Regions from separate parts of the Methylobacterium sp. TK31 genome, predicted to be linked through region 2. Evidence: predicted binding sites of a transcription regulator. Region 2 holds the regulator's gene; each other region holds the start of a gene.

Region 1 (3,453 bases), 1.9 Mb from region 2:
GCGCAGGAAGGCGTGCATCTTGTGCAGGTCGCGGGCGATGGCCTTGCGCATCCGCTCCAGGCGATGGACCAGCGGATCGCTCGACACCTCCAGCAGCCGGCGCTCGCCGTGCAGGATGCGCCAGATCAGGTCGTAGAGCAGGGCGTAGCGCTCGGGGTCGCGGTGGAGCACCACCCGGGCGACCATCTCGCCCACCCCGCGCGGCAGGCTCAAGGGGGCTTCGTCGGACGGGGCCGGGGCCGGCGACCCGAACAGCCCGGACGCCTCGCCGATGGACCACAGCACCCGCTCGGGGGGGACGCGCCGGCCGGCCAGACGCCGCGCGGCGGCGCGAAAGCCGTCGAGATCGGCCCCCGGGGCGAGGGCGACGGCCTCCAGCGCGCCGCTGGGCCCCCCGCCCTCCCCCGTCGCGGGGGGAGGGGCTGATCGGTGCGCGCCCGCCATCCTAGAAGAGCGACAATTGCTGCGGCGGGTCGGCGAGGCGGGCCCGCAGGTCGAGTCGGTCGGTGAGGCCGCCCGCCGGGTGATAGTCGGCCGCGATGAGGAAGGGCCGCGCCCGCTTCAGGGCCGAGGTCAGGCGGGCGACGTCGTCGAGGCGCAGGCGGGTGTGCCGGCGGGCCCGGATGATCTTGTCCACCGCCCGGGCGCCGAGGCCCGGCACCCGCAGCAGCATCTCGCGGTCGGCGGCGTTCACGTCGACGGGGAAGCGCGCCCGGTGCTTCAGGGCCCAGGCCAGCTTCGGGTCGATGTCGAGGGAGAGCATCCCGTCCTCGGTGGCGTCGGCCACGTCGTCGGGGGTGAAGGCGTAGTACCGCAGGAGCCAGTCGCCCTGGTACAGGCGGTGCTCGCGCTGGAGCGGAGGGGATTTCAGCGGCAGGATGCTCGAGCCGTCCGGGATCGGGCTGAAGGCGGAATAGTAGACCCGCTTGAGGTTGTAGGAGCCGTAGAGAAGCGCGCTCTTGCGGATCAGGGCCTCGTCCGTGGTGGCGTCGGCCCCGACGATGACCTGCGTCGACTGCCCGGCCGGGGAGAAGCGGCGCTTCTCGGCCTTGGCCTGCGTGATGCGCTCGCCGATCTGCGCGATGGCGTGCTGGATGACCGCGCCGTCCTTCTCGGGCGCCAGGCGCTCCAGGCTCGCCTCGGTGGGCAACTCGACGTTGATCGAGAGCCGGTCGGCGTAGAGGCCCGCCTCCTCGATCAGCCAGGGGCTCGCCTCCGGGATCGACTTCAGGTGGATGTAGCCGCGGAAACCGTGGTCGCGCCGCAGGGACTTGGCCACCCGCGTCAGCAGTTCCATGGTGTGGTCGGGCGACTTGATGATGCCCGAGGAGAGGAACAGCCCCTCGATGTAGTTGCGCTTGTAGAACTCCACCGTGAGGGTCACGACCTCCTCGACGGAGAACTTCGCCCGCTGGACGTTCGACGAGCGGCGGTTGACGCAGTAGGCGCAGTCGAACAGGCAGTAGTTCGTCAGCAGGATCTTCAGGAGCGAGATGCAGCGCCCGTCCGGCGTGTAGGCGTGGCAGATGCCGGCGCCGGTGGTCGAGCCGAGCTCGCCCTTGCCGGCCGTGCGCTTCGGCGCCCCGGAGGACGAGCACGAGGCGTCGTACTTGGCCGCATCGGCGAGGATGCGCAGCTTCTTGGCGAGCATTTCGTCCATGAGGAAGAGATGCGCCTCGTTCGCGGTTCGTTCAAGTTTTCGCGCGTGAATCCGGGCTTTCTCCGCCGCCGCGATGTCGCAGCCCGCACTTCGGAACCGGATCCGGACTAAGCGTCCGTCGCGAACGGATCGGGCTCGGGGTCGGCCTCGATCACCCGGCGGCCGAGGCCGTAGCCGAAGCCCGCCCGGGCCATGGCGGCGAGGTCGCGGTCGCGATGGGCCTCGCGGGTCCCGGGCCGGCGCCAGGGCCCGAGGCGCCGGCGCCGGGCATAGGCCCGGGCCGCTTCCTCCTCGAGGTCGACGCCCTCGTCCGCCGCCTCGCGCTCGTTCTCCATCGCGCTGGCCACCTGCTCGCGCGACACGCCCTTGGCGGCGAGCTTGGCCGACAGGGCGCGGGCGGAGGCGCCGCGCCGGCGCAGGGCCGCGAGGCGCCCGGCCGTGAAGCGGGCGTCGTCCACGAGGCCGGCGCCGACCGCACGGGCCACCGTCGCCTCGATCGCCTCGGCGAAGGCGCCCGCATCCTCGCCGCGCAGGCGGCAGCGCTTGTCGACGCGCCGCTTCAGGGTCTGCCGCAGCATTGCCACGGAGGCGCTGTAGCGTTCGAGGTAATGCAGGGCGGCCCGTTCGAGATAGGCGGGTGTGACGGGCGGCGGCGGTTTCACCTCGGCCCGGCCCTCCGGTTCGGCTCCGGTGGGGCGGCGGGACGCAACGTTTCGCGGTGTCATCGGTTCTTCACGATCCGGACGGGTTTCGGTCTCGCAGATATGGTGATCACGCTGGACAAAGGCTCGTTCCTGCCATGCCGGCTTTCCTCGTGAGACGCGAGTGGCTTCTCGTCCTCCTGGCCCTCGGCTTCGCCCTGGTGGCGGGGATGCTGGTCTACCTGTCGCGCCCGACCACGCTCACCGTGGCGGTCGGGCCCCGGGACGGCGCCGAGGCGACCCTGCTCCAGACCTACGCCCAGGCGCTTGCCCGGGGCCGCGAGGATGTCCGCCTCAAGCTCGACTTCTACGACGACGTGCGCGACAGCGCCGAGGCGCTCCAGCGCAACAAGGCCGACCTCGCCGTGGTGCGGCCCGACGTGCTCCTGCCCGATAACGGGCTGACCCTGGCGATCCTCCACGACGAGGCGCTGCTGATCGCCGCCCCCGAGGCGGCCGCCATCGAGAACTTCCCGGACCTGGCGCGCAAGCGCCTCGGCGTGGTCCAGCGCCACGCGGCCGACCTGCCGTTCCTGACGAACCTCCTGGGCTTCTACGACTTCACGGCCCAGCCGGCCTCCGAGCCGGCCCCCGAGGGCGGCCTCGGCCCGGCCCGGGTCGCCCTGGTGGCGCTCACCCCCCAGGAGGTCACCAGTGCCATCGCCGAGGGTCGCGTCGACGCGGTGGCGGTCATCGCCGCCCCGGCCTCGAAGGCGGCGATCTCGACGGTGCGCGCCGTCGAGGCCGCCTCCGCCGAGAAGAAGATCAACTTCGTCTCCGTGCCGGATGGCGGGGCGATCGTCCAGCGGATGCCGGAACTCCAATCCGTGACCATCCCGGCCGGCACCTTCGGCGGCCGCCCCAAGCGCCCGGAGGAGGACGTGAAGACGGTGGGCGCTTCCTATCGGTTGATGGCCCGCGGCGGCGTCAGCCGCTTCACCGTCGCCTCGGTGACCCAGCACCTGTTCGAGTGGCGCTCGAAGCTGGCGCCCCTCGCCCCCATCGCCAACCTGATGAAGGCGCCGGACTTCGACTCGACGGTGGCGGCCACCAGCGCCCGCCTGCCGAACCACCCCGGCGCGGTGGATTATT
Region 2 (3,453 bases):
CTGCTCGCCGTGGTGCCGTTCGCAGCGCTGCATTGGCCGATCAAGAAGATCGCGTCCGCCGTCGCCATGGTGGGTGTGACCGCCTATTGCGTGTTTTCCGGATGGGACATCGCCGCCGAACGGTCGCTGATCATGACCCTGGTCATGCTCGGCGCGATCCTGGTCGACCGGCCGGCCCTCAGCATGCGCAACCTGGCGATCGCCGCCCTGATCGCGCTGGCCCGCGAACCGGAGGGCCTTCTCGGACCAAGCTTCCAGATGTCGTTCGGAGCGGTCGCCGGCCTGATCGCTTGCGCGCCGTTGATCGCGGGGAGCGCCCTCGGTCGCGATGGCGCAGGCTGGCTGCCGCGCCTGTTCGCCCTCGTCACGACAGCGATCCTCGGGACCCTGGCAACGACGCTCGTGGCCCAGATCGCCACCGCCCCCTTCGCGACCTATCACTTCCAGACGGTGCAGCCCTTCGGACTCGTGGGCAACGCGCTCACCTTGCCGCTCGTCTCCCTGGCCGTGATGCCGTCGGCGGTCCTCGGCATTCTCGCCTATCCGTTCGCGCTGGATCAGCCGGTCTGGTGGGCGATGGGCCTCGCGGTCCGCGGCATGCTGACCATCTCGACTTGGATCGCGGGATTCGGGAACGCGGTTCTGGTGGTGCCGGCCTTCGGCGCCGGTGCCCTCGGGCTACTGGCCTCGGCCCTGATCATCCTGACCCTACCTGCCTCGTCGCTGCGCTGGCTCGGCCTCTGTCCGGCAACAATCGGCATCGTTCTCGCTACGTTTCCGGAGCGAAACGACATCTACATCGATCGCGAAGGGGTGGGCGCAGCCATCCGTGAGCGCAACGGGCAGCTCGCGATCCTCGGCCGCCCGCCACCCTTCGTGCTCGGCCAATGGCTCAAGGCCGACGGGGACGGACGCCGGGCGGAAGAGATCAGTGCCTTCCGGGGCGCGCGGTGCGATGGCCTCGGCTGCACTCTGACCACGCCGGATGGCCGCAGCCTTGCCCTCGTCACCGACAAACGGGCGCTTCCGGAAGATTGCGCACGCACCGAGATCTTGATCACCCGGCAGGCCACGCCGCCCGGTTGCGGCGCCGCCTTGATCCTCGATCGGGACTTCCTGGCGGCCCACGGTGCGACGGCGATCCGCCTCGCCCGCGATGGACCCGTCATCACCACGGTCAAGCGTCCCGGAGACAGAGTGCCGTGGCGGGCGACACCGCCGAGGAAGGAGGCCAACCTCTCGCTCCTTCAGCCGGCCCCTTCACCGAACCAGAAGGCGCCCGAGCGGGAGCTTCCGGATCCCGATCCGCCCGGCGACGAACCGAGCGACGGGACCCTTCAGTAACGACGAACGAGGCTAACCAGACGCCCTTGGATCTGGACCCGGTCCGGCCCGAGCACGCGCGTCTCATAGGCCGGGTTCGCCGCTTCGAGGGCGATGGAGGAGCCGCGTCGGCGCAGGCGCTTCAGGGTCGCCTCCTCATCGTCGATCAGAGCCACGATGATGTCGCCCGTATTGGCCGTGTCCTGCTTGCGGATGACCACGAGATCGCCGTCCAGGATGCCCGCCTCGATCATCGAATCGCCGCGCACCTCCAGGGCGTAGTGCTCGCCACCAGCCAGGAAATCCGGTGACATCGTCACCGAGTGGCTCTGCTCCTGAATGGCGGAGATGGGCGTACCGGCCGCGATCCGGCCCATCACCGGGATGGTCACCGCACGCCCGCTCTCGTCGGTGGCCTGCGTCGTCGGCAAGCGGGAGACCGCGGCACCAGCTGGCAGACCCTTGCCCTTGCCGCCCTCGACCACGCTCGGCGTGAAGCGGCGCACCTCAGGTGCAGGAGCAGCACGCGGGGCGCCGGCGCTCCCACCGAGGCTCTCCGGCATCCGGATGACTTCGATGGCCCGTGCCCGGTTCGGGAGACGGCGCAGGAAGCCGCGCTCTTCCAGCGCCGTAATCAACCGATGGATGCCGGACTTCGACTTGAGATCGAGAGCGTCCTTCATCTCGTCGAAGGAGGGGGGAACGCCGCTCTCGCGCATCCGGAGCTGGATGAACTGGAGCAGGTCCAGCTGCTTACGCGTCAACATGCGGGACACTCTTCGTTGGCGCCGGGGATCGCGGCGAGCGGCATCAGAAACAAAACACGAACATGTTAAACGTTCCGTAAGTGTTCTGCAAGGGTTCCTGCCGAAAGCGCGGATAGCCCGACGACTGTTCCGTCGAGGACAGGTTTCGCGGAGGCCGCCGACCGCCACCTGGAGGGGATCGCTCAGAGTGCATGAGCGCAGTCGAGATCGAATGGAGCTCGGCGCCGTCCATGCGACCCGGACGCGATGCCCGCTACCGCTTCCCGCTCCGTCCCGCCTTCGATGCGGCGTCGGCGCCTGAACCGGTGGGGCCGCGGGGGTCCTGCCAGAAGGTATCGAACAGGCGCTGCATGGCGCGTGCGTTCTCCTGCTGTACCTCGAGGCCGGTCTGGAACATCTGCTGCACCAGGTCGAAGGGGGCATCCGAGGCCGCCTTGTCCGGCACGGCGGGCGCGGGAGCCGTGAGCCGGGGCTGCGCAGGGCGCGACCGCGCCTGAGGAGCGGACGGTGCCGGGCTGGTCGCGTTGCTGCCGGACTTCAGGAAGGCCTCCATCATCTGCGACCAAGCATTGGGCGGGAACCCGAACGGGTTCGCCTCCGCGCGGGGGGCCGGCGCGGGCGATGGAGCCTGATTGATCATCACGTGGACAATCCCGGCCACCACCATGCCGGCCATGGCGGGCAGCATTTGCTTCAGAGCCGGCATCGCCACGCCGCTGACGGTCGCGGCCTGCTGCAGCACCGCCTGGCTGAGATGCGGCGACCCGAACAGCTGCTTGACCAGCATGTCCATCTGCGGTGTCGCGCTCGGTGCCGGGGACGCGGTCGGTCCAATGAGGTTGAACAGGTGGGCAAAGCCTGTCGGATCGTGGGCGACGTTGCGCTGCAACCCCATGGTCAGGGCCGGCAGCAGGGCCTCCATCGCGCGCAGGCTCTGCTCCGGCGAGAGCCCGAATTGCCGTCCCAGTCCCTGCGCGTTGGCGCCCGCCTGCGCCTGGAGGATGTCGAACAGATTGAACATGGCGGCCTCGCGGACGAACAGCGGTTTTCCCGGTTATCGACCCGGGTGTACCGCGCGAAGTCTGTCGCATCCGATGAGCACTGACCAGCCCGGGCGCCTCATGGCTGCCCGATTCCACGCCGAGGCCCGGCGGCATCAACCTGTTTCTTGCCCAGGACACGCCGATGCGCTTCCCCGCGCCCCTGATCGAGGGCCGCCTCGTGCGGCGCTACAAGCGCTTCCTCGCCGATCTGGAGTTGGCCGACGGCACCCTCGTGACGGCTCACTGCCCCAATCCCGGGGCGATGCTGGGTCTCGCCGTACCGGGCGCACGAGCTCTTCTGTCCGAGGCCCGGAGCCCGA
Region 3 (3,453 bases), 790 kb from region 2:
GGAGGCGCAACGCGCCCGCCTGCGCGCGACCGCGTGCGACGAGGTCCAGGGCTACCTGTTCGGCCGCCCCATGCCGGTGGCGGAGGCGCGGCGGCGGCTGGCGGCCTGATCGGACCGGGGTGTCAGACCTCTTCCCGGTGGGGCGCCGGGCCGGCGGCCGGCGCGTCCTGGGCGGCCCGCAGGCTCGCCGCCATGGCCTGGAATTTCGCCGGGTGGTCGTCGGGCTGGATCACCCCGGCCGACATCACCAGCTTGGCCGCGTCGTCGACGCTCATGGCGATCTCCACGATGTCGGCGCGCGGCAGGTAGAAGAAGAACCCCGTGGTGGGGTTGGGCGCGCAGGGCAGGAACACGCCGACATGGTCGCCGCCCGGCGCGAGCGCGTTCTGCACGTCCGGGGCGGCCGGTGCGGAGAGGAACACCACCGACCAGGTGCCCTTCACGGGGAATTCCACCAGGCCCACGGTGCGGAACGAGGTGCCGTTGGCGGAGAACAGCGTCTCGAAGATCTGGCGCAGGCCCTTGTAGAGCCCCGAGATCACCGGCGTGCGGGCGAGCAGCACCTCGCCGAACTCGACGACGCTGCGCCCGACCAGGTTGGCGGTGAGGAAGCCCAGCAGCGTCACCGCCACGAAGGCGATGAGGAGGCCGAGGCCGGGAATCGAGAAGGGCAGGTAGTGGTCGGGCAGGTAGCTCGCCGGCACCAGGGGCTTCACCCAGCCGTCGATGAGGCTGATGAACCACCAGGTCAGGTAGATCGTGATGGCCAGCGGCCCCGACACGATGATGCCGGTGAGGAAGTAGGTCCGCAGGCGGCCCCGCGCGCTCACCCGGGGGCGGGCGCCGGCCTCGGGCTCGGGTGGGGGGAGCGTTGGGGGAAGGGTGGGCGCCACGGATGCACTTTCGGCCGGGGGGACGGCGTCTCGGAACGCCTCTGCTCGGACCGCCCCCGCCCCGCGCGCGGCGCGGAGCCGGGGTTCCGGCAAGCTTGGCCCCGTCCCCAGAGGTAGCCCCTGCGCCCCCGCGGCTCAAGACCGCGTCCGCGCCCCGGGCGACGGGCCGCGTTGCGGCGGCGGCGCCCGGGGGCCTATGGAGGAGCCCATGACCGAGAAGCTGACGATTCGCGCCCTGTGCGACCTGGGCCTCATCCCCGCCACCGAGGTGACGGCGGCCGTCGACGCCTACATGGCCGACCCGATGGCGCCCCCCTACGTGTTCGGGGCGGGCTACCGGCTCAACCTCGCCAAGGCGATCCGCCACCATCCCGGCGCCAACGACTTCGTCCTGCGCAGCGGCGCCGGACCGCAGCTGAAGCGCCCCTTCGTCGAGGCGGCGATCTGGGAAGCGCGGCCCGACCGGGGCTGAGCCGGGCGCACCCCTCGGCCGCCCAGGCCTCTCGACCGCCCAGGATGGCGGCGTCAGCCGCCCAGGATGGTGGCGAGCACCTGCCGGGCCCGCTCGAGGTCGGCGCGGGCCTCGGCCTCGGCGGCCTCCGCCTGCGCCAGCCGGTGGACGGCGTGCATCAGGGGCGAGCCCCGGGTCAGGGCGGAGAGCGCGGCCACCGTCGCGGGATCGACCGAGGCGAGGTGGCCGACCTCCCCGAGCAGCAGGGCGATGCGGTGCTCGCAATGCGCCTGCGCGACGCCCTCCGGGCAGGTGCACGTGAAACGCACGCCGCGCGCGGTCTTCGTCGCCTCCATCCGGTAGACGCCGTCGCCGTCGGGGCTCGACACCGAGAAGATCAGCGAAGTCATCGACGCTCCTGTTCGCGCTCCGGCCCCGAGGGACACCGGATCTCCCGCATCTCTTCTACGGCGTGTTCGCATTCAACACACCCGTTCGGTCCGCACTTGTCACGCGGCGGCCCAGGGACCACATCACATCTTTCGGAACATATCAGGAACGCGACCGTGGGTCGCGGCCCGCGCCCAGTCCCTGGGCGGCTTCGACGGGAAGGCCCGATGAGAACGGCGGACAAGCAGATCGCGGACATCCTGGTCCGCTACGGCGAACCCTTCGGCGGCAATGTCTGGCGGGTGCAGGGCACGGCGGTGATCTACCACCGGACCCTGGAGCGCATCGCCGCCCAGGCCGGCATCACCTTCGACCCGCCGACCCTGGTGCGGGCCGAGCGCGACGAGGCCGTGATCCTGGTGACGGGCCGCATGGCCGCCGACCGGGCGGCGGGGGCGAAGGCCGGGACCGAGCGGGTCGAGTGGTCGATCGGCGAGGCCCTGGTCAACGTGAACTACCGGGTCTCGGGCAAGCAGGCCGGCTACGTCTACGCCATGGCCGAGAAGCGCGCCAAGGACCGGGTCATCCTCAAGCTCCTGGAACTGCACGGCCTCGTCTATTCCGAGGAGGAGGCGGACGAGTTCCGGGCCGGGTCCCCGGCCGCGATCCGGGCCGTCGACGACGCCTTCGCGGAATCCGACCCCTTCGACGCGGTGACCGAGGCCGAGGCCGACCTGAAGCGCCGCATCGACGACCAGGACAGCATCGACGCCGTCACCGACCTGATGCTCGACGCCGAGACCCAGCAGGTGCTCGCCCGGATGCCGCCGGGCACCCGCGACGAGGTCCGCGACTACGCCCGCGCCCGCCTCGTCGCCCTGGGCTGGCCTCCCAAGAAACCGGGCCGCCGCGTGGCCTGAGAAGAAGCCGGGCCGCCGCGCGGCCTGATCGTGACGTGGGGCCGCTGGCGTGAACAGGATGATCCGCCCGGGAGATCTCGAAGCCGACGGATGCGGGCAGGCCCGGGGTCGCGAGCCCCGCGACACCCTCGCGGGCACGATCGAGCGCGTCACCTTCCACAATGCCGAGACCGGCTTCTGCGTGCTCAAGATCCAGGCCTCGGGCAAGCGCGACCTGGTGCCGGTGATCGGGCACGCCCCGGCGATCGCGGCCGGGGAGTGGATCGCCGCCTCGGGCCGCTGGACCAGCGACCGCCAGCATGGGCTGCAGTTCCGGGCCGAGACCCTGCGGGTGACGCCGCCGACGGGCCGCGAAGGCATCGCCCGCTACCTCGCCTCCGGTCCGATGCGGGGCATCGGCCCGGCCATGGCGCAGCGCATCGTGGCCCTGTTCGGCGAGGACACCTTCGCGGTGATCGAGGCCGAGCCCGGCCGCCTGACGGAGGTGGAGGGGATCGGCCCCAAGCGGGCCGAGCGCATCCTGCGCGGCTGGGCCGAGCAGAAGCTGGTGCGGGAGATCATGATCTTCCTGCACGCCCACGGGGTCGGCACCGCCCGGGCCGTGCGCATCTTCCGGACCTACGGGCGCGACGCGATCGCGGTGATGACGCAGGACCCCTACCGGCTCGCCCGCGACATCCGCGGCATCGGCTTCCGCACCGCCGACGCCATCGCGATGCGGCTCGGCCTGGCCCGGGAGGCGCCCCAGCGCCTGCGCGCCGGGATCACCTTCGCGCTCCAGACCGCCACCGACGAGGGC
Region 4 (3,453 bases), 1.4 Mb from region 2:
TCCGCGGTGATGTCGTCGTCCAGGCAATCGGGAAAGAGCGTGATCTGCCGACGATCCTCGCCTGCAATGAAACGCTTCATCCCGACCCCCTCAGATCGGACTTTTCTACCAGACTAGCACGTTCTCACACAGCCTGGACCCGTTGCAGATCTTCGGCTCGGCATCAGGATATCGTAGTCCATCGTCGATGGGCCAGCGCAGGATAGCCGCTGCGGACTGGGATGGCTGCGGTGGTCTCCTGACCCTGGCTTCACGCTCACCAAGGGCCAGAGACGTTCGCGGTTCAAGCGTGCCGGTGAGCTTGGGTCGAGGGGTCGACCCCCGGGGGGAAATGGACTGGCTGATTCATTGCCGTCATCTGTGTATCGGCCGTTGGCGTGGCTCCGAAGGTTGCCATGGCGGAAACGAATTGTGATGCCTGCGTGGCGGCTTGCAGGTTCGCCGTCGCCCCCGAGTCTCCCGCCTATCCCTGGTTCGCGCTGCTTGGGGCGGTGCGGAAGTCCACGTCCGTTTCATTGAAAGAACGGCCAACATTAAATTTCTGAAGTTTATCTTGATTGGCAGGTATTTTCAAGAACTCTCCAGGAGGACATTTTGTAGGAATATCAAACGGCAAAGGAATGCTAGCATTACGAATTGCGGTAACTACAACATAAATCAATTCAATATTTTAGAAAGCATGTATTCAATGCTCATGCGCCGCTTCCATCATGTGTTTAGCAATGGGATCAAGCAAGAATTCTAACACTTGACGTCGGCCGGTGGCAACGTCGACCTGGGCGGCCATGCCGGATCGCAGCGGCACGGCGCGGCCGTCGACCTCGATGGTGGACAGGTCCAGCTGCACGGCGACCCGGTATCCGCCCTCGTCCGGTGTCGCCCCGGCCGAGGACTCGGCGGGCGCACGCCCCCGAGCAGGCGCCGTCTGCCCCGGGCCGGTCGCTTCCCGGCTCACGAGCTGCACGGTGCCCGGCACGGTGCAGTAGCGGGTGAACGGGAAGGCTTCGAGCTTGACCTCCGCATGCTGGCCCTCGTGCACGAACCCCGCCTCCCGGTGCGGCAGGAAGGCCTCGGCCTCCAGGCGCGCATCGTCCGGCACCAGCGTCAGTAGGCAGAGCGAAGGCAGCCGGTCGGCCACGACCATCGGCCAAACAATGGATTGGGCCTTCATGTGGGAAGCGTCGAGCGTCAACCCGTCTGGAACGGGGCCTGTGGCCGCGATCCTGGCAAACAACCGCTGCCAGATCCCGCGCTGGGACCGCCTGTTGTCGCAGCTGTAGATCGTCGTGTGCGGGGGGGGGGCGTAGGCGGAGGGCGTGTCCGGCCAGTGGTTGCCACCTTCGGCACGTGCAGGATGCCGCTGATGACCCATCTGTCGTCGACCCGGAGTTTGCCGGGTTGGCCATGCGGCAGGTGCGGCTCGATCCGCGCCCATGCTTCATCCGAGAACCAGAACAGCCGGGCCATCGCGATCCTCCTGCGCCCGAAACCCCAAACTCAGGAAGAAAACGCAAGCGCCAGCAATTGATTGTATGAGTTCCCTACCTAGTCATCGTCCTGCCGCCCGCCGATTGACGATCCGTTTACCCTGTCCTTCGCCCGTTTCAATCTGGGCTTTACATAGAACAAATCAGGAACAAAACTCGGGGCGACAACGAAAGGCGATGCCCATGTTCAAGCGGATGATCCTGACGGGTGCGGTCGAGTTCATGGCCTTCGGGCTCCTGGCGGTCTCCATAGCTGCCTGGGCTGTCGCACTGGCGCCCTTGCGATAGCGTTGCGGCGGAGTCACAGGGGTCGTGCGGTCCACAGGGAAATGAGTCCGACCGCCGGTTTCTCATGGATTGGAAACCCCGACTCGGGCTGTTGGTCTTATGGCGCGCATCCTCAAAGACCCGGCTTACGTCCACCTCCACGTTCACTCGTCGTTCTCCCTGCTCGAGGGCGCCCTCAAGGTCGCCGACATCGTCAAGGCGGCGCTGGCCGACCGGCAGCCGGCCCTGGCGCTCACCGATACCAACAACCTGTTCGGCGCGCTGGAATTCTCCGAGAAGGCCGCCGGCGCCGGCATCCAGCCCATTCCCGGCCTCCAGCTCACCGTGGCCTTCGAGGCGCCCGACCCGACGGCACGCGTCGGGCAGGCACAGGCCGGCTGCGCCAATATCGTGGTGCTGGCGCAAGACGAGACCGGCTACGGCAACCTGCTGCGGCTGGCGAGCCGGGCCTATTTCGACGGGGCCCTCGGCGACGCCCCCCGGGTCGGGGTCGAGGCCCTGGCCGAGTCGAGCGCCGGCCTGATCGCCCTGACCGGCGGCTCCACCGGGCCCCTCGACAGCGCCCTGCGGATGGGCCGGGCCGAGCTCGCCGCCGGCCGCCTGGCGCAGCTGCGCGCGGCCTTCGGCGAGGACAACCTCTACGTCGAGATCCTGCGCCATGGCCTGCCCGACGAGCGCATGATCGAGCGCGAATTGCTGCGGCTCGCCGACGGCCACGGCCTCTCGGTGGTGGCGGCCAACGAGCCGTTCTTCGCCCGCGAGAGCGATTACGACGCCCACGACGCGCTCCTGGCCATCGCGGACGGCCGCCTCGTCTCGGACGACCGCCGCCGCAGGCTGACTCCGCGCCACGGCTTCAAGACCCGCGCGGAGATGGCGACCCTGTTCGCCGACCTGCCCGACGCCCTCAACGGCACCGTCGAGATCGCCATGCGCTGCGCCCACCGCGTGCGCACCCGCAAGCCGATCCTGCCGAATTTCGGCGTCGTCGCCGCCCTCGACGCCGCCGCCCCCGAGGCCGAGGCGGCGCCGCCCCTCGACGAGCCGGCGGAGTTGCGCCGGCAGGCGGAGGCCGGCCTCGAATTGCGCCTCGCCCAGCACGGCACCGCGCCGGGCATGTCCGAGCAGGTCTACCGCGACCGCCTGGCCTTCGAGCTCGACGTCATCGTGGGCATGAAGTTTCCCGGCTACTTCCTCATCGTGTCGGACTTCATCAAGTGGGCCAAGGACCACGACATCCCGGTGGGGCCGGGCCGCGGCTCCGGCGCCGGCTCCCTGGTGGCCTGGTCGCTGCTCATCACCGACCTCGACCCCTTGCGCTTCGGCCTGCTGTTCGAGCGCTTCCTCAACCCCGAGCGCGTCTCGATGCCGGATTTCGACATCGATTTCTGCGTCGAGGGCCGCGAGCGCGTGATCCAGTACGTGCAGCAGCGCTACGGCGAGCGGCAGGTGGCGCAGATCATCACCTTCGGCACGCTGCTCGCCCGCGGCGTGCTGCGCGACGTCGGCCGCGTGCTGGAGATGCCCTACGGGCAGGTCGACAAGCTGACCAAGCTCGTGCCGCAGAACCCGGCCAACCCCGTCACCCTGGTCCAGGCCATCGAGGGCGAGCCCAAGCTTCAGCAGGCGATCGAGGAGGAGCCGATCGTAGCCCGCCTCATGGAGATCTCGAAGAAGC

What was found. The regulator LexA, encoded in region 2, represses DNA repair genes until DNA is damaged. The targets are predictions, from matches to a motif close to TGTTCNNNNTGTGTTCNG.
Region 1: the regulator LexA is predicted to act here: its motif matches at 1,678-1,695, upstream of ACXJY8_RS20160 (putative DNA modification/repair radical SAM protein).
Region 3: the regulator LexA is predicted to act here: its motif matches at 1,888-1,905, upstream of ACXJY8_RS07595 (trna delta -isopentenylpyrophosphate transferase).
Region 4: the regulator LexA is predicted to act here: its motif matches at 1,622-1,639, upstream of dnaE (DNA polymerase III subunit alpha).

Annotation. Positions count from the first base shown of each region.
Region 1 is NZ_CM143964.1:4,341,528-4,344,980, forward strand. Features, by position in the region: gene ACXJY8_RS20155 (UdgX family uracil-DNA binding protein) at 1-444, opposite strand, end outside; gene ACXJY8_RS20160 (putative DNA modification/repair radical SAM protein) at 446-1,660, opposite strand; gene ACXJY8_RS20165 (regulatory protein RecX) at 1,768-2,385, opposite strand; gene ACXJY8_RS20170 (TAXI family TRAP transporter solute-binding subunit) at 2,460-3,453, shown strand, end outside.
Region 2 is NZ_CM143964.1:2,446,729-2,450,181, reverse strand. Features, by position in the region: gene ACXJY8_RS11260 (ComEC/Rec2 family competence protein) at 1-1,344, shown strand, start outside; gene lexA (transcriptional repressor LexA) at 1,338-2,090, opposite strand; gene ACXJY8_RS11250 (DUF937 domain-containing protein) at 2,344-3,111, opposite strand; gene sfsA (DNA/RNA nuclease SfsA) at 3,276-3,453, shown strand, end outside.
Region 3 is NZ_CM143964.1:1,652,372-1,655,824, forward strand. Features, by position in the region: gene ACXJY8_RS07575 (putative bifunctional diguanylate cyclase/phosphodiesterase) at 1-109, shown strand, start outside; gene ACXJY8_RS07580 (DUF502 domain-containing protein) at 123-893, opposite strand; gene ACXJY8_RS07585 (hypothetical protein) at 1,102-1,365, shown strand; gene ACXJY8_RS07590 (hypothetical protein) at 1,419-1,754, opposite strand; gene ACXJY8_RS07595 (trna delta -isopentenylpyrophosphate transferase) at 1,962-2,654, shown strand; gene recD2 (SF1B family DNA helicase RecD2) at 2,713-3,453, shown strand, end outside.
Region 4 is NZ_CM143964.1:3,800,808-3,804,260, reverse strand. Features, by position in the region: partial or broken gene ACXJY8_RS17645 (transposase) at 1-80, opposite strand, end outside; gene ACXJY8_RS17640 (beta-barrel domain-containing protein) at 686-1,144, opposite strand; partial or broken gene ACXJY8_RS17635 (transposase family protein) at 1,113-1,413, opposite strand; gene ACXJY8_RS17630 (hypothetical protein) at 1,364-1,528, shown strand; gene dnaE (DNA polymerase III subunit alpha) at 1,875-3,453, shown strand, end outside.